Linked DNA regions of Lacrimispora indolis DSM 755. The protein of the gene in region 2 binds, or shares a complex with, the protein of the main gene of each other region. Links are inferred from orthologs where the notes say so. Each region holds a gene or a part of one and is shown on either strand. Other genes may lie near its edges.

Region 1 (9,426 bases), 2.0 Mb from region 2 along the record:
TTAAATCTGTCATGATGCTCCCCCCTTCGCCAATCGTATTCTGGGGTCAATGATACCATAGAGAATATCTACAAATAACATGATTCCAATGTACATGGCACTGTAAATAAAGGATAATGCAAGAATAACATTATAATCATTGGCCTGTATTGCTGTTACCAGCAAGCTTCCAATTCCCGGTATGGAAAATATTTTTTCCACTACCAGACTTCCTGTCATCAATCCTACAACCAACGGAGCCAGCACGGTAATAATGGGGATCAGAGCATTCCTTAAGGCATGCTTAAATATTAACTGAAACCCGCTTATTCCTTTACTTTCTGCTAAAAGCATATAATCCGATCCAAGCACTTCCAGCATTTCCGTTCTGGTAAATCGTGCTACCGTTGCTATGGTAAACATACATAGTGATACAGTCGGCAAAACGGAAGATTTTAAAGGAGCGGTTATGTCATAAAGCAGGGGGAACCACCGTAATTTAAAACCAAGGGAATAAGATAACGCCAGTGCAAAAACATAAGAAGGCAGGCTCACTCCTAAAACGGAAACAACCGTTGTTAAGGTATCCCATATGGTATTATGTTTAAGCGCAGCTATAATGCCTAAAATTATACCTATGACAGTTCCAAGTAAAACTGCCTGTCCTCCGATGCGGACAGATATGGGTAAACGAGACTGCAGTAATTGTGAAATCGGTGTGTTTTTAGATATGGTATAGGAAACTCCAAAATCCCCGGTAAGCATATTTTTCATATAATTTATAAAACGAAGGAATGCCGGTTTATCAAGTCCATATTTTGCATTTAATATGGCGATCTGATCTGCCGTTAACTTTTCATCATTAAACGGAGATCCCGGCATAAACTCCAGCATTAAAAATAATATGATTAAAATGGCTAATAAGGTAATTATCGAAACAACTACTCGCTTAAGCAAATATTTTTTCATATCATATTACTTCTCTTTCTAAGTAAATATTACCATAATAACTTCCTTTCCCATTGCCCTTAATTCAAAAAGTTGCCTGCATGACCGTATGAAACCGTATACAAGCAACTTTTGATTGAATACAGGCCGGGCCGCGTACTGCGGTTATCCGCCTTATAAGCGTCTTTCAATAAAGCTGTGATTATGGTATTAGTTTTTTGTTGTATTTTTAAATACTCTGTTAATTGCTACTGAATGGAATTCAATGCCTTTAACATTACTCTTGATCATAACAGCATTGCCCTTTTGGTAGATGGGGAAAATAACTGCATCATCCATAACAATGCCTTCCGCTTTTTTCAGAGCTTCCCATCTGGCAGCCGGATCAAGTGCCAGTTCTCCTTTTTTCGCGGACTCAATGATTGCGTCGTATTCTGCATTTGACCAGAAACCATAGTTGTTGGGATCATCGGTGATCCACATATTCTCATATGTCATAGGATCTGCATAGTCCGGTCCCCAGCGTGTCAGGGCAATTTCAAATTCACCTTCCTGCATTCTCTCTACTCTGTTTTTCTTCGGCAGAACTTCCAAGTTGATCGTAATGCCTGGAAGGGTTGTCTGAACCTCAGCCTGAATAAACTGGGCCACATTCTGGGCGGATTCTGTATCTTCTACAATCATGGAATATGTAAGGGTTTCTACCCCAAGCTCTTTCTTGGCTTCATTCCAGTATTCTAATGCTTTTGCTTTGTCGGTTGAAAGGTAAGTAGCTGTTCCGTCACGGAAATCTTTGCCGTCAGGACCGGTTGCAAGACCGGTAGGAATTGCAAAGTCTGCCACAATAGAACCGTCTTTTAAAATGTTATTAACAATTGCCTTTTTGTCAAAAGAAAGGGCAAGTGCCTTTCTGAGATTTAAGTTTTCCAGCCCGGCTACTTTCAGGTTTGGAGAAAGATACCATAAATATCCGGCCATAATATTCGTAAATTCAGGGTCACCCTGGAATTGCTCTACTTGCTCTCCGGAAAGAATAGCAGTATCCAGATCACCATTCTGGTAAGCAAGCATTACCTGCTGGCTGTCTTTAATTACCTGATACTTAAGACCGTCAAGCTTAACCGCAGCTGCATCCCAGTAATTTTCATTTTTAACTAATTCAATTGTGGTTGCTGCCGGTTCATAAGAAGTTATTACAAACTGGCCGTTGCTTAAAATTGTTTCCGGGGATGTTGCAAAGGTATCCCCGCATTTTTTAAAGAATTCCTCATTTACCGGATAAAAAGCCGGGAATGCCATCAGGGATTCAAAATAAGGAACCGGATTATCTAATTGTATTTCCAATGTCTTTTCATCAACGGCAGTTACCCCTAATTGATCCGGTGCCACACTGCCTCCGCCAATGGCGTCTGCATTTTTGATGCCTGCAATGCCGCCCATAAATGCATATTCACTGGCAGTTGCAGGATCCACCAGACGTCTCCATGCAAATACAAAGTCATTTGCTGTAACAGGGGTTCCATTGGACCATTTGGCATCTTTTAAAGTGATGGTGTAGGTTAATCCATCCTCACTTTTTTCAATCTTGTCCGCCAATGCAGGAACAGCGCTTCCGTCTTCCGCCAACGCATAAAGACCGTCTGTCACATCTGCGATTACTTCAAATGAAGTTCCATCCACCGCAATCTGCGGATCCATGGAAGCTACTTCCACGTCGATGTGCACATTCAATACATTTCCGCCAGCCTTCGCTGCATCTGCCGCGGATTCCTTTGTTTCTGATTTCGTTTCCGCCGGCTTTGAAGCCCCACATCCGGCCAGGCTTAATGTCATGGCAGCCAGACACAGGAAACTGATTAACTTTTTGCTACTTCTCATCTTCGTCCTCCTCATAATTATTTAAGCGTTAACGTTTTTTTTCAAAAACTTTAACGCTCTAATCAATTACACTAGTGTACCAAATTTTTAAGGGGTTGTCAACGAAGATTTTACGGCTTTGAACCGATGTATCCGGCAAAATAACTTCTTTAAGAAACTTTTGTAAAAATAAAAAAGGAATCAGATGTTTTAATAAAACATCTGATTCCTTTTTTATTTTATACTGCTTTCACAACCTTACGCGGCGCCGTCATCCTCATACACTGAAGCAGCTTATCGTTAGGTTCAAATATGATCTTGGTCGTTTCGGCACCGGCCTGGCTTATTAATGTATAAGTCTTTGCTCCCGGTGCGTGGGAAGAAAAATCCAGTAACTTCATATTCTTTGTTTCGTGATCCCTGGCTTCTGTGGAGCCGGTAGGAGCAACGATCTTAATCTCTTCCATGGAACCTTCCCAGGCTTTCTTTCTCTTGCTTCTGCCGTAGATCCGGTCAATGGAAAGAGTATTGGTCACATACAGGTATTCAAATTCCACTTCACTGTTGCGGAATACAAAATAAGCGGCCGCAACGGCAGCAAGCAGGATGAGCACTCCAAAGATCCCGAAAACCGGAGACATGGAGAGGAAAAACGCGATCACGCACAGGATTCCCATCGCAATTTTTATCAACATGGTATAGGCCGGAGACTTTCGCTTCACTAGCCATTCTGCATACATTTCATTCATAACGATCTGGGTCCTTTCCTCTTACCTGCATGGCTTCTTACGGCGCAGCCTGTCCCGATTCAAAAGATGTTTGTTATACCGGAAATCCGCAGTGCAGCGGGTAAAGCCGCAGGCTTTACCCGCTCACGGGCGTTCGCCCTGGGAAGCGGAAGATGGAAAAAATTTCTTATGTGCAAGCACAACGAAATTTTTTTCATCTTCCGCTTCGCACTGCTCATTGCTTTCGTGAATGTTACATCATATCCATTCCGCCTGGTGCTGGCATTGCAGGTGCTTTTTCTTTAATATTAGCAACAACGGACTCTGTTGTCAATAAGGTAGATGCAACACTGGTAGCATTTTGAAGGGCGCTTCTGGTGACCTTTGTAGGATCCAGGATGCCTGCTTCCACCATGTCAACGTATTCTTCCTTGTATGCGTCAAAGCCGGTTCCCACCTTGGACTCTCTCACCTTATTGATGATGACGCTTCCTTCCAGACCTGCATTGGCTACGATGTGGTATAAAGGAGCTTCGAGTGCCTTTAAGATGATCTTTCCTCCGGTCTTCTCATCACCTTCCAGTTCCTTTACAGTGTCTTCGATCTGGTTGATCGCATGAACGTAAGCAGAACCGCCGCCTGCGATAACGCCTTCCTCAACAGCTGCTCTTGCTGCGGATAAAGCGTCTTCCATACGAAGCTTTGCTTCTTTCATCTCGGTCTCTGTTGCAGCGCCTACACGGATCACTGCTACGCCGCCGGATAATTTTGCTAGTCTTTCCTGTAATTTTTCTCTGTCAAAATCAGAAGTGGTCTCTTCGATCTGGCCCTTGATCTGGCCGATTCTTGCGGTGATTGCTTCCTTATCGCCGCAGCCGTCCACGATCACGGTATTTTCCTTCTGAACCTTAACGGATTTTGCACGTCCTAAGAGATCAAGGGTTGCATTCTTAAGCTCATAGCCTAATTCATCGGAAATCACGGTACCGCCTGTTAAAACAGCGATATCCTGTAACATCTCTTTTCTTCTGTCGCCGTAGCCTGGAGCCTTTACAGCGATGACATTGAAGGTACCTCTTAATTTATTAACGATTAAGGTGGTTAAAGCCTCGCCTTCCACATCTTCTGCGATGATGAGAAGTCTTGCGCCGGACTGAACTACCTGCTCTAATAAAGGAAGGATCTCCTGAATGTTTGAGATCTTCTTATCTGTAATGAGAATGTATGGATCGTCTAAATTAGCTTCCATCTTCTCCATATCGGTGCACATATAAGCAGAGATATAACCTCTGTCAAACTGCATACCTTCCACAAGATCCAGCTCTGTCTTCATGGTCTTGGATTCTTCAATGGTGATAACACCGTTGTTGGAAACCTTCTCCATAGCGTCAGCTACCATCTCGCCAACCTCATCATCTGATGCGGAAATAGCTGCTACTCTTGCGATGGATGCCTTGCCTTTGATCGGCTCGCTCATCTTTGCAATAGCTTCTACTGCTGCTTCTGTGGCTTTTTTCATACCCTTTCTTAAAACGATTGGGTTTGCGCCTGCTGCCAGGTTCTTCATTCCTTCATTGATCATAGCCTGAGCCAGAACAGTTGCAGTTGTGGTACCGTCACCGGCCACGTCATTGGTCTTTGTAGCAACTTCTTTTACAAGCTGAGCGCCCATATTCTCAAAGGCATCCTCCAGCTCGATCTCTTTTGCAATGGTAACACCATCGTTTGTGATCAAAGGTGCGCCAAAGGATTTATCCAGTACAACGTTTCTTCCCTTAGGTCCCAATGTTACACGAACGGTATCTGCTAACTGATTAACTCCGGACTCAAGTGCTTTTCTGGCATCTACGCCATATTTAATCTGTTTTGCCATGATTCATTCCTCCAGTTTTCTTCTAAAAATAAAAATACGTATTATCTAAAACTATCTGTTATGATTTCAGTATTGCCTTCTAAAATTATTCGATCACTGCTAAAATATCACTCTGCTTGACGATTACATATTTCTCATCGTCTTCTCCGGTCTCTATTTCTGTTCCTGAATATTTGGAGAAGATTACTTTATCGCCCACTTTAACCTGCATGGTAACTTCCTTGCCGTCTACCAGACCGCCTGGTCCTGCTGCGATAACTTCCGCCTGCTGGGGTTTTTCTTTTGCCTGACCCGGCAGAACAATACCGGACTTTGTTGTCTCCTCTGCAACCAATGGTTTTAACACAACTTTGTCAAATAATGGTACTAATTTCATTGCAATTCCTCCTCATAGCTTTCTGCTTATTATTTCTTTCTTTTGGCCTTCCGAAAGAAGTTTTATTTTATTCACATACTAAGTTATATCACTCATTATTAGCACTGTCAATAGTTGAGTGCTAACTTTATATTTTTTTTACATTTTTACCATATTTGCGGTATTTTCTCCTTTACCTACATAGTTTATAGAAATTTTCTTATTATATACCTTTATTTTTTTCTATGAACGTATTACAATAACATAGAATGAAGAGCCTTACAGGCATTCCGTTATGTTTAAAATGCACAGGCGTTAATAAAAAAGCGCCTTTTAAGCATACCGTTATGTCCAGAATACACGGGCGGTAATAAGGAAAGGAGTGTTTCAAATGGCAAAAAAGGGTAATGGGTTTGGGAAATTTGTGGCACTGGCCACTGTGGCCGGCGTTGTTGCCGCCGGTATCTCTTATTTTACAAAATACAAATCCTTCCACAAAGAACTGGAAGAAAATTTCCATGATTTTGAAGATGAAGGGAATGACGACATTTCCAAAATTGACAGCACGATGAACCGCAACTATGTTTCCTTACATGCCAATAAGGATGAATTTAAGGTCGCCGCTGACCATATGGCAGATGCTGCCAAGGATGCGGTGAGTGCGGCAAAAAACCTGGTTAAGGATGCGGCAAGTATTGTCTCCGATACGGCAAAGGAAGCGGCTTCTGCTATGGCTTTTACAGCGAAGGACATGTTTGAATCCGCAAAAGAACAGGCAGATACGTATTTAGATGACGAAGAAGACAGCTCAGATGGCGGTTTGGATTATGCTGCCGGAGCCGCAGACCGTCTGGCAGAAGAGGCCACAGAGGCAGCGGACTCTATAATGGAAACAGCGGAAACAGCTGTTGAGACAGCCAAAGATGCAGCAAAGGAGGGGTTTGAGGCGGCAAAGGAGGCAGCAAAGGACGGATTTGAGGCCACTAAAGAAGCAGCCCAATCTACCGGAGCGGCGATTAAGGAACTGGCCGATGAAACCACTACCATTGTGGAAGAAGAAATAGATTAAAACAATTTAGTAATGGAACCTGGGAAAAGCCACTGGAAAGCGCTCGCTCTGCAGTGGCTTTTTTCAATGCTGTTGCCGCATTTCCTAAATCACAGTTTATTTCTTATACAGGAATTCTTCCGGTAAATTCACCTTAAAATCCACCGCTAAGTCCCGGAAGTTCTGAGACGTAATGGTCTGAAGCTTATCCGGACGGATGGAAAGCACTTTAACAAGAATCTCCGCAGATTTTTCCACAGTATGCATAAGGCCGAAAGTCAAGTCAAAATCCTCTCCGGAAGCAAACAGGCCGTGATGGGCCCAGACAGCCACATCGTACTTCTTCATCAATTCGCTGGTAGCCACTGCAATATCACGTCCGCCAGGCACCATCCAGCCCACAACACCTACGCCGGCAGGGAAAACCACCGGACATTCCGTAGCCATCTCCCATAATTCCCTGGTAAACACTTTATCCTCCAAGGGCAGGACAAAGGTAAGGGCGATTATATTGGCAGGATGGGCATGGTAGATCACCCTGTGCGTTCCAGCCGTGGCCTCTTTTTTGACCTCATGGTTCATAAGGTGGGAAGGAAGCTCACTGGTAGGACGCCCGCCGTTTATAAGACCCCAGCGGATCCTGTAATTCTCGCCCTTTTCATCTACCTCAATAATACAGGTATTGGCTTCCGGATCCAGGATCACGTTGCGGAAGTATTTTCCGCTTCCTGTTACCATAAAATACTCTCCTGCCAGACCCTTCACGCTGGTGCCGATGGGCTGCCAGGGATTTGCATCCGTAAAGCCTTCTCTTATGGATTCCACCTCTGACTGCTTGATGCGGTAGCTTAAATTGCCGCCGTTCCTCTCATGCCAGTTCTGACGGAAGCCGTCATCACATAAGCGGATAAAGCTTTTTACAAATTCCGTATCTAACATCTTCATATTATCTTTCTCCTTATTTCCGGTTAAGCAGCACTTCTTTTTCATAGCAGCATATCTCTTCAAACCAGTCTTCCTTTGCAGGCACTCCGTTTATCTCACAAAAGTAGTTCCAAACATCGCCTATCGGATAAAGCTTAAGCTCCTCCTGAAGCATCATCTGCTCCGTAAAATTGCGTTCTTCCTGTAACCTTTTAAGGGTTTCATTGGGAAGAAGAAGGGCATTCAGAAGAGCCTTCTGCATGTTGCGCATTCCAACGATCCAGGCGCTTAAGCGGTTGATGCTTGCATCAAAAAAGTCAAGGGCCAGAAGGATGCGGTCCGCCCCGCCCCGTATGATCTCCTTCCCGATCTCCTTTGTTTCATCGTCAAACAGCACAACATGGTCACTGTCCCACCGCACCGGCCTTGTTACGTGAAGGGCCACCTTGTCAAAAAACAGGAGCATGGAAGATATCTTATCAGACACCACCTCCGTGGGATGATAATGGCCGCTGTCCAGCAGGCAGAGGATATCATTCTTGGAGGCGTAATTCATATAAAACTCATGGGAACCAACGGTGCAGCTTTCCATTCCTATCCCAAATACCTTGGATTCCACAGCCACATATACCTTGGTCCTATCGTAGTCAATGGAAAGGATCTGATCAAGAGAATCCTTTAATCTCGCCCTTGGGGAAGTGCGGTCTGCCGGTATATCCTTAAACCCGTCGGGAATCCAGATGTTCATGGTACAGGGAGTCCCCTGCTCCTTTGCAAAATACTCAGAAATGCGGAGGCACGCCTGCACGTGTCTGATCCAGAAGCTCCGTATCTCATCATCTTCACTGGACAGGGTGGCATTTTCCGCCTTTGGATGGGAAAACAAGGTGGGATTAAAGTCAATGCCGATCCCTCTTTCCCTTGCAAACTCCACCCACTTTGTGAAGTGTTTCGGCTCCAGCTGATCCCGGTCCGCCCATTCTCCCTCCTCAAATATAGCATAGCTTGCGTGAAGGTTAATCCTGTGCTTTCCAGGGATCAGGCTCAGCGCCTTATCCATGTCCCTCATCAGCTCCTGAGGATTTCTCGCCCGGCCAGGGTAATTGCCTGTAGCCTGAATTCCCCCTGATAAGGCTCCATCCCCATCAAATCCCATCACGTCATCTCCCTGCCAGCAGTGCATGGAAATGGGGATCGTTTTTAAGGCTTCCAATGCCTCATCCGTATTTACGCCGACGGCTTTGTATGCTTCCCTTGCTGCTTCATATCTTTCTTTTATTGTCATGGCTCTCTTCTCCTTTTAACGATTTAATTAATCCAAATGAAATACAGGCTTTAAACCAATGGAAACAGGACTGTTGTCCGGGTTGGTTTTCATGATATCAGCCATGAAATCCCACCATTTCCGGTTGATGGGAGTATCAGCCGATTCCGCCCATTTCTCTTCATCTTCGATCTCAATATACCCGTAAAGGACATTGGTCTCCTCATCTAAGAAAATGGAGTAATTGTGTCCCCCATGCCGGCTGATCATTTCCTTCATCTCAGGCCAGAGCAGATTATGTCTCTTTTCATATTCTTCGGCCATTCCTTCATTTAAGTACATTTTAAAAGATTTTCTTATCATGTCGTCTCCTCCATTCATGACAGCCTATTGCGGGGCTGGTACTCTTTTACTGCAAAGGACCGGTATACTGCTTCCCTTGCCTGTTTC
Region 2 (9,509 bases):
TTTTACAATATCGTCATCAAGGATCCTGTAAATATTCCTCTCACTTTTATTCTGAATCACCTTTAGCACGGACTGGTTCCTGTCCTCATACATTTCCTGTATGATCTCCGTATGGATGTTTTCATCAATAAACACCCGCAGGGCCCGGCGGAAATCCCGTTCGCTGCCCTCAATAAACACGCCGTACCCAGGCTTTCTCTTTATTTCCAGATGATACTTGTGAAACCATTCCTTTACCGCCTCTAAATCCGAGCTGACAGTGGCCTCGCTGACCCCGAATAAGTCACTGTAATAATACAGCTTTTTTAAGGTCTTGTCCTTGAGGATTTCCAGGATCAGCCGCTTCTGGCGTTCGATGCGGTCGGAAACATCAAGGGCATCATCTGCTTCAAGCTCAGCCTTTAAGGCTTCCATCTGATCCCGGTCCCCTTCCAGCCAGATTCCGGTCCCTGTCTTGGAGCAAAAGGTCAGCCCATACTTTTTTAATGCCCTTGGAATGTATTCCAGCTCTCTTTGTACCGTTCTTTTACTGATATGGATCTGATCTGCAAGCTGCTTTACTGGAACAGGACTCTTCTCATCCAAAAGAGCCAGGACGATCTGCTGCATCCTGGGAGTAAAATCATTACCTGCCATCTTCTCCACCTCCCATTAACCAGTTCAGAAGCTCTTTATAACCGGACATATCCGTTAAATTATCCACAGTAAAGCACGGTTTATCAATTCCTGATAAAAAACGGGCAAAATCCTTCTGACAGACAATGACATCTGCATCAGCCGGAATGCGGTCAGCCGACACATGGAATACCTCCACACCTGTCAGGCCTTCCAGCTTAAGCCTTTTCTTAAACAGAGCACCGGCCATGGCACTGGAGCCCATGCCCACATCACAGACAAAATATATTCTGGCATGTTCCATTCTCTTCGTCTTCATCTGCACCTCTTCGTTCCTCTGTATAGTTTCCTCATGGGAGACTGCTTTCCCCTTCTTTCCCGACATGATCAGACAGGCCAGCAGGCAGGTCACTGCGGCGGAAACCAAAATTCCCAAAAGAATCCCCAGCCAATGCTTTTTATCCGCCATGATCATAATGGTGATAATACTCCCTGGGGAAGCCGGACCCAACAGTCCGCTGCCGGTTATCATAAAACAGTAATTTCCCACAATGCTGCCTGCTATGGCAGCAGGCAGAAGCCTGATATTTGACAGCACATACGGAAAATAAACCTCATGAATACCGCCAAGAGACTGTATAATGAGGCTGGAAACCATTTTCTTTCTCATGTCCCGGTAAACCAGGGCATGGGCAAGAAGGATCCCAAATCCCGGCCCGGGATTGGTCTCCAGGAGAAACAAAATGGAACTGCCTTTTGTTTTCATCTGTTCCAGCCCCAACGGAAGGAAAAAGCCGTGATTGATCCAGTTATTAAAAAAGATAATTTTTAAAGGCTCTACCACAAAGCTGATAAAAGGGATGATTCCCTTTTCTATCATAAATGATAAGCCATTTCCCAATAAAGTGATCAGCCATTCCGCTACCGGTATCAGCATGAAATAGGCCAATGCCCCTGCCAGCAGCCCCAGCATCGCTAAGTATAAGTTAGTAAAAAGCATCTCAAACCCAGCGGGAATCCGGTCCTTGATCCGGTCCAGCCCCTTCCGGCAGAGAAAACCTGCGATGCTGCCTGCCAGGGCAGACAAGATCATGGCAGAAGCAGGCTCTGTCATAACAACAGCAGAGGCGGCAAGGGTGCCGGCCAAACCGCCGACATCCCCGCCGCACACTGTGCCTGCTTTGTATCCCATAAACACCGGAATCACCAGAAAGGACAAAATATTGGACATTTCATACAGGTGCTCATTCTGGAATATGCCTGCTGAAAAGACTGGCAGCAGCCCTGCTGTCACAAACAAAGGTATGCACTCAGCGATCACTCTGCTGTAATACTTCAGTACTCTCCCTGCTAATTTCATCTATGTAATTCCCCTTTTGAACCCAATATACATAAGTTATAAGCATTGTATTATAGCTCCGCAGCGGAGCTGGTAAAACCGCAGGTTTTACCAGCTCACGGGCATTCGCCCTATGAAATAAGACTGGAATAAAATTTCTTATGTGCAAGCACAACGAAATTTTATTCCTGCCTTATTTCGCACTGCTCAACGCTTTCGTGTACATTATACCATGGTTTACAATAGGATACCAGAAAGGCTGTCTTTTTATTCTATATTTTTGCCTGTTTATTTTTTTAAGGATTCCACTAACTCATCGTATTCCGGAGCTGCCATGAAATTGGTGATCAGAACCAGCTGGGCTTCAGGATTGCTGTGAGCCGCACGTTCCTTCAATTCCTTATGAGTCACCACGATCTGGGCATCCTGGGGAATGGAGGACACCGGTGAATGAACCACCTCAATATCTCCAAGCCCTGCTGACGCCAGCTTCTTTTTCAATACGGTTGCGCCCATAGCGCTGGAACCCATACCTGCATCACAGGCGAACACGATCTTTTTAACACTTCCCCCAGATACTGTTTTCTTTTCTGCAGTCTGATTTCCCTTGGACTCCTGCTTCATTTGTTTCACTTTATCCTTAGATTCCTCCAGTTCCCCGCCTTTTCCGGTAAACCGCAGCAGAGGAAGAGCAACAACAAAGGAAACTGCAGCCGCTACAGCAACACCTGCCAGCACGCCAAAGTAACCGCCTCTTGGTGTCATTGCAAGAACAGCCAGGATACTTCCGGGAGATGCCGGTGAGGTCAATCCCACACCAAGGAGCTGGAATACAAAGATCCCGCTGGCTCCGCCTGCCATAACCGCCAGAAGTAAAAGAGGATTCATCAGGATATATGGGAAGTAAATCTCATGAATTCCGCCTAAAAAGTGAATGATAATGGCGCCGGGTGCAGAACTCTTGGCAGATCCCTTACCTGCAAGGCAGTAAGCCAGTAAAACGCCCAGTCCAGGTCCCGGGTTTGCTTCCAGAAGAAAGAAAATGGATTTTCCCATTTCTTCTACCTGCTGGATTCCCATAGGGGAAAGAATTCCATGGTTGATAGCATTGTTTAAGAACAGAACCTTGGCAGGTTCAATGAAGATACTTGCCAGAGGAAGCAGCCTATTGTCCACGAAGAATCCAACTCCTGCCTCCATTACCCGGTTCAGCACCTCAACAATAGGTACAACTCCCTTCAGGGCGATAAGCGTCAGGATGGCGCCGATGATACCCATGGAAAAGTTATTTACCAGCATCTCAAATCCGGCAGGGATCTTGTTCTCTATCTTTTTGTCAAACTGCTTGATCACCCATGCGCTGACCGGTCCTACGATCATTGCACCGATAAACATAGGAACACTGGAACCAACAATTACGCCCATGGCTGAGATTGCGCCGATCACGCCGCCTCGCTGTCCATAAACTGCCGTACCGCCCGTATATGCGATCAAAAGCGGCAGCAGCATGCTGGCCATAGGGGAAACCAATGCCCCCAGCGTCTCATTGGGATACCAGCCGGTGGGAATAAACAATGCCGTAATCAGTCCCCATGCAATAAATGCACCGATATTGGGCATTACCATACCGCTTAAAAAGCGGCCAAATACTTGTACCTTCTCTTTCATATTTACATACCCTCACTTCATTATATAGTATTTACTGTGTGATCCGTGGAAGGTATGATTGGCCAATCAATTCCTTTTCATAGCCTTATTATAATCAATATGAGCTTCAGATTTCAACACGAAGAAACTGGGATTTGGCGCTAGTTTTAGTGCCAAATATTAAAAAAATATAAAATCTTTGTCCTATTCCCTCTTAAGCCTCTCTTACAACCGGCTTCAAGGCCTTGTACATAGGGACTTCTCATAAAAAATCAGCCTTAAATCAGTCTTATGGAAATCAGCTTTATAAGATTTGATCTCATGGGGAAAATGGGAGAAATAAAGCTTTTATGGCAGAAACAGAGTATAAGAACAGAAAGTTTTCCTGCTTTGATCCATATAGAAAAAGATGCCGCTCACCAGCAATGGATCAGCTGGTTTGGGGCATCCCTCTCATATAATAAAAATTATAAATATTCTTTTAAAAGGGAAACCTTATCAAGCTTTTCCCAGGGTAAGTCTAAGTCGTTTCTGCCAAAATGGCCGTAAGCCGCCGTCTGCCTGTAGATCGGACGGCGTAAATCCAGCATCTTAATGATTCCCGCCGGACGTAAGTCAAAATTCTGACGGATGATATCCACAAGCTTTTCATTGCTCAGTTTTCCGGTTCCAAAGGTATCCACCATAATGGAAGTGGGGTGAGCCACACCGATGGCATAGGAAAGCTGGATCTCACACTTGCCGGCTAAGCCTGCTGCCACTATATTCTTTGCAACATAACGGGCCGCATAAGCAGCGGAACGGTCCACCTTAGTGCAGTCCTTGCCGGAAAATGCACCGCCGCCGTGACGGGCATAACCGCCGTAGGTGTCTACAATGATCTTGCGGCCTGTTAAGCCGCTGTCGCCGTGAGGTCCGCCGATAACAAAGCGGCCTGTGGGATTGATATAAAAACTGGTATTTTCATCTACCAGCTCTGCCGGCAGAACTTCATCAAATACATATTTTTTAATGTCAGTATGGATCTGTTCCTGACTCACGTTCTCATCGTGCTGAGTGGACAAAACCACCGCATCTAAGCGGAGAGGCTTGCCGTTCTCATCGTATTCCACCGTTACCTGAGTCTTTCCGTCAGGACGGAGATAGGTCAGAGTTCCATCCTTGCGGACCTTTGTGAGCTTAAGAGCCAGCTTATGGGCAAGAGCGATGGGATAAGGCATGTATTCTTCCGTTTCATTGCTGGCAAAGCCAAACATCATTCCCTGGTCTCCTGCTCCAATGGCATCGATCTCTTCGTCAGACATCTTGTGTTCCTTTGCTTCCAAAGCCCGGTCAACGCCTAAGGCAATGTCTGCAGACTGCTCATCTAAGGCTACCATAACGCCGCAGGTATCGCAGTCAAATCCGTATTTTGCACGGTCATAGCCGATTTCCCTTACAGTCTCCCGCACCACCTTCTGAATGTCCACATAGGCATGGGTGGTTATTTCTCCCATGACCATGACAAGCCCGGTGGTACAGCAGGTTTCACAGGCCACACGGCTCATGGGATCCTGCTTTAACATCTCATCCAGAATCGCATCAGATATCTGGTCGCACATTTTGTCCGGATGTCCTTCTGTAACGGACTCGGAAGTGAATAATAATTTTTCCATGTTGTCATTTCCTCCTTCTTACCCATGTACTTTGGGCATGCAGGCATGCCGCAGGGTGTTTTCCTTTCTGCCCTCACTCTTAGGGCTTACAGGTATACCCCTACGTCATCCCTCCTTATATGATATGGGGGAATAACAAAAAGAAAAGTCCGCAGCAACGCGGACTTGATTCAACAATGTATCAAATCCTCTTATTGCTCGATTTCTCGCTCAGGTTGGCACCTTCCAATCGCGCTTTGTGGCGAAACGCCATCATTACCGGTCGGGGTTGCCGTGACTTCACAGATCCTTTGTATCTCCATCACTCTGAATAAGGGATATTACGTACTTTTCATTTGTTATTCAATTGTAAGCAGCATATACTGCAAGTACATTTTAACGTATTTAAAAACTGCTGTCAAGGGAATTCTATCCTTTGGCGAAATGGATAAAGTTCTTGCAAAAATTTAATCACTATTGTATAATGACACCATTCTTTAAATGTTCGCCATATGAAATCTGTGGAGTGCGCCCAGCGCAGACCGTGGACGGATGGCACTCTGGAGACATCTGCAATCATGCAGGGGCCGAAGGGGCAAGCGCTTAGGCGCGAAACTCTCAGGCAAAAGGACAGAGGCGATTTTTTCCCTTTCTTTTTGGAATATCGCATTATCTCTGTTTTTTTGTGAGTGGGAGTATCTCCCACTTTTTTTATTTCAAAAATCATTAAGGAAGGGAAGTAGAAATTAATGCAAGCAGTTGTTGAATTTTTTAACAAGCTGGACTCGGCAATCTGGGGGATACCCATGATTGTGCTGCTGTTTGGCACCCATTTGTTTATGACCGTGCGCACGGGCTTTATCCAGCGCAAAACCTTAACAGCCATTAAGCTGTCCGTAACAAAAGATCCTGATTCACCTGGAGAGGTCAGCCAGTTTCAGGCGCTGACCACTGCCCTCGCTTCCACCATAGGCACGGGCAATATTGTGGGTGTTGGTACGGCAGTATTCTTAGGCGGTCCGGGCGCTGTTCTCTGGTGCTGGCTGACCGGTGTATTCGGCATTGCCACCAAATATGCAGAATCCCTGATTGCGGTCAAATACCGTGTTCAGACCAGGGACGGCCGCATGCAGGGCGGAGCCATGTATGTGCTGGAACGGGCATTGGGTCTTAAATGGCTGGGCATACTCTTTGCACTGTTTGCTCTGTTTGCATCCTTTGGCATTGGAAGCGGCACACAGATCAACGCCATTGCCGAGATCATTGAAAACAACGTGCCCCTGCCTATCCCGCGCATTGTAATCGGCCTTGTCTTCGGCGCGATTACCGCTGTAGTCATTATCGGCGGCATCAAGTCCATTGCAACTGTGTGCGAAAAGCTTGTGCCGTTTATGGCCATTTTCTATGTGGCCGGCTGCCTGATCATTCTGTTTATCAACGCTGACTTCATCATACCTGCACTGAAGGCGATCATCACCCTGGCTTTCCAGCCCGGCGCGGTTGCCGGCGGTCTGGTCGGACGCGGCATTATGCTTGCCATGCAGTATGGTATTGCCCGCGGCCTGTTTTCCAATGAATCCGGTATGGGTTCTGCACCGCTGGTGGCTTCGGCCGCACAGACTCGAAATCCGGTGCGTCAGGCACTGGTTTCCTCAACCGGCACCTTCTGGGATACGGTTGTCGTCTGCCTTATGACCGGTCTGGTACTGGTTTCAACCATAATGAAAAATCCCAACATCAACATGGATATGATCCAAAACGGCGGACAGATGACCACTGCCGCTTTCAGCCAGATTCCTGTCCTGGGGCCGGTGATCCTGGTAATCGGCATCATCACCTTTGCTTATTCCACCATTCTCGGCTGGTCTTATTACGGGGAGCGCTGCTGTGAGTATTTATTCGGCGCCAGGGGCATGCTGCCTTATAAGGTCATCTTTGTGGCTATTGTAGTTGTAGGCCCTGTGCTGTCTCTGGATCTGGTTTGGACTATCTCCGACATCTTAAACGCTTTGATGGCCATCCCCAACCTGGTAGCTGTACTCCTTCTGTCAGGTGTCGTGGCAAAAGATACCAGATATTATTTAAACCACTTAGACGAAAGGGACGAAACACCGATTCCTGTGGTGGACAAATAAAAATGGAAAACCTCCTGCCTGTCATGGACTGGGGAAAATAATTCTGCCAATAAATTATTTATCCCGCAATCCCACGTAAGGCAGGAGTTTTTTTAATTTTAACCCTTGACCCCGCCTCCTGTAATGCCGGCGATGATCTTCTCCGACAAAAAGATATAAAGGATAAAGGTCGGAAGAAATACGATGATAACCGAGGCAAACATTCCTGACCAGTCTCCCGTATATTTCATGGAATTGATCATGGAATACAGTCCCACCGCAACCGGCCGCACTCTGTCGGAGTTTGCAAAAATCAGGGAAATAAAATACTCATTCCATATATTGATAAAATTGAAAATTGTTACCGTTATGATCCCGGACTGGGCCATGGGAAACATGATCAGCCAGAATGCCCTCATGGGAGGACAGCCGTCAATGGCAGCCGCTTCCTCATAAGCCCTGGAAATATTGGCAAAAAATGTGAGAAGAAAAATCGTTGTATAAGGAACGTTGATCCCCACGTAAAGGAAGATCAGAACCGCCTTATTGGCAATGTAGTTGTTCAATACGTTCATACCGGCTATCAGGCTGAACAGGGGAAGAACGATCATGACCACAGGCACGCCCATGGCGGATACCAGGCTGGTCTGGATCATTTTATTCCCTGCAAATCTAAAACGGGACAGAACGTACGCAGCAGGCGCACAGATCAATACCAGAAGCGTACACGAAATAACAGAATACATCAGGGAATTAAAGAAAATAGCGGACACATTGGAATTGGTCCATGCCTTTGCATAGTTTTCAAAATGAATCCCCTGGGACAGGACATGGCCTGAAAAAATGGCCTTTGTGGTAGAAAAGCTGGCGGCCACCACCCAGCCCAGCAGTACAACGGTAAATAAAATCCAAACAATCAGGAGCAGATATCCCGGAAAAAGCCTAAGCTCTCTCTTCCAGTTAAATGGCTCCATAAACTTTCCTTTTCTAGCCATAGATTCCCCTCCTTAGAATTCCAGATCATCATCTTTTATCAGTTTATTGCATATCAGGAAGACCCCTACCACACAAATACTTAACAGAACACCGATTGCCGCTCCCAAGCCAGCATTCCGTTCCGTCATACTGTTGCCGGCTCCAAAGATCATCATGTACATGTAAACCATGGGGGTGATGGTCTGGGTATCCGCCGTAACCGTTGAGAACAGCTGAGACCAGACGAAGAAACCTACTGAGGTGACGCTCCACATGGTAATGTTGGTTTTAAACACCCCTTTTAACAGGGGAAGGGTAATATAGCGGAACTGGTTTACCTTATTTGCCCCATCCAGGGTAGCCGCCTCATAGTAGTCATCCCCGATCCGTTCGATTCCGCTTGCAAATATCAGCATATGATATCCAACCATGCCAAAACAGTACGCAACAAGCAAGGCCATGAATTTATGATCATTATCAAGCCACTGGACCTTGGACAAAACTTTAAGTCCCATGGCTGAAAATACATTTTTAAGGAGACCGAACTTAGGGCTGTATACATACTGAAGCCACATGGTGGCAAGGGCAACCGCGCTGACTACGTTGGGAAGATAGATCATTGCCCTGAAAAAGCTTTTAAAACGTATCCCGCTGGTTATGATGACCGCAAATAAAAGACCCAGGGACATGACGATCAATCCGCCGATCAGCCAGATGCGGAACAGATTCCACATGGATATGCGGAACAAGCTGGTCCCTGCAAGCTTGCTGTAATTGGCAAGTCCTGTGAACTGCCACTTGGCCATAGAATCCGTGATTCCTTCGATCTTAAAAAAGCTCATTAAAACTGTTCTGAGAATAGGATAAAGGAATACAAGGACAAACATTAGGACTGCCGGTATCAGAAATACGGCAATCATGGTCTTATTCTTCTTCACGTTAAATACCTCCCCGGCTTTCCTTAATTACACGGTGACACCGCCTTGGCGGTGTCACCCTATAGAATCTTATTATTCCGGATTATTTGCCTGCTGCTATAAGAGCGTCCACGAACTCTGCTGCCGTAACGGAGCCTCCGCAAAGCTTCATAAAGTTCTCTTTGATAATAGGTGTTAAGTCTGCATTGGCTTCTGCTCCCGCTGCCCATGGATACCGCACTGTCAGGCTTTCCATTACAGGCTTTAC

Evidence for each region.
Region 1: the proteins of metK (region 2) and groL are in contact, whole or in part, in a cryo-EM structure (PDB 8P4O), measured with the Escherichia coli proteins. The link is inferred for Lacrimispora indolis DSM 755 from one-to-one orthologs.

What each region holds. Positions count from the first base shown.
Region 1 is NZ_AZUI01000001.1:429,377-438,802, forward strand. Bases 3,076-5,923 are described here. They hold groL (chaperonin GroEL), read right to left. Parts: upstream 5,386-5,923; coding sequence 3,766-5,385; downstream 3,076-3,765. Other genes in these bases: K401_RS0102045 (DUF6106 family protein), read right to left, coding at 3,076-3,533; K401_RS0102055 (co-chaperone GroES), read right to left, coding at 5,471-5,761. Outside these bases: opp3C (oligopeptide ABC transporter permease), read right to left, coding at 1-13; K401_RS0102035 (ABC transporter permease), read right to left, coding at 10-948; K401_RS0102040 (peptide ABC transporter substrate-binding protein), read right to left, coding at 1,138-2,805; more of K401_RS0102045, read right to left, coding at 3,024-3,075; K401_RS30930 (hypothetical protein), read left to right, coding at 6,132-6,809; rhaD (rhamnulose-1-phosphate aldolase), read right to left, coding at 6,906-7,733; K401_RS0102070 (L-rhamnose isomerase), read right to left, coding at 7,747-8,997; rhaM (L-rhamnose mutarotase), read right to left, coding at 9,025-9,339; rhaB (rhamnulokinase), read right to left, coding at 9,354-9,426.
Region 2 is NZ_AZUI01000001.1:2,421,768-2,431,276, reverse strand. What follows is about bases 3,163-6,093. They hold metK (methionine adenosyltransferase), read right to left. Parts: upstream 5,257-6,093; coding sequence 4,069-5,256; downstream 3,163-4,068. Other genes in these bases: K401_RS0111715 (alanine/glycine:cation symporter family protein), read left to right, coding at 5,985-6,093; K401_RS0111725 (PTS mannitol transporter subunit IIBC), read right to left, coding at 3,163-3,622. Outside these bases: K401_RS0111735 (BglG family transcription antiterminator), read right to left, coding at 1-636; K401_RS0111730 (PTS sugar transporter subunit IIBC family protein), read right to left, coding at 626-1,975; more of K401_RS0111725, read right to left, coding at 2,243-3,162; more of K401_RS0111715, read left to right, coding at 6,094-7,370; K401_RS0111710 (carbohydrate ABC transporter permease), read right to left, coding at 7,469-8,344; K401_RS0111705 (carbohydrate ABC transporter permease), read right to left, coding at 8,357-9,262; K401_RS0111700 (ABC transporter substrate-binding protein), read right to left, coding at 9,345-9,509. UniProt on the Escherichia coli protein: Catalyzes the formation of S-adenosylmethionine (AdoMet) from methionine and ATP.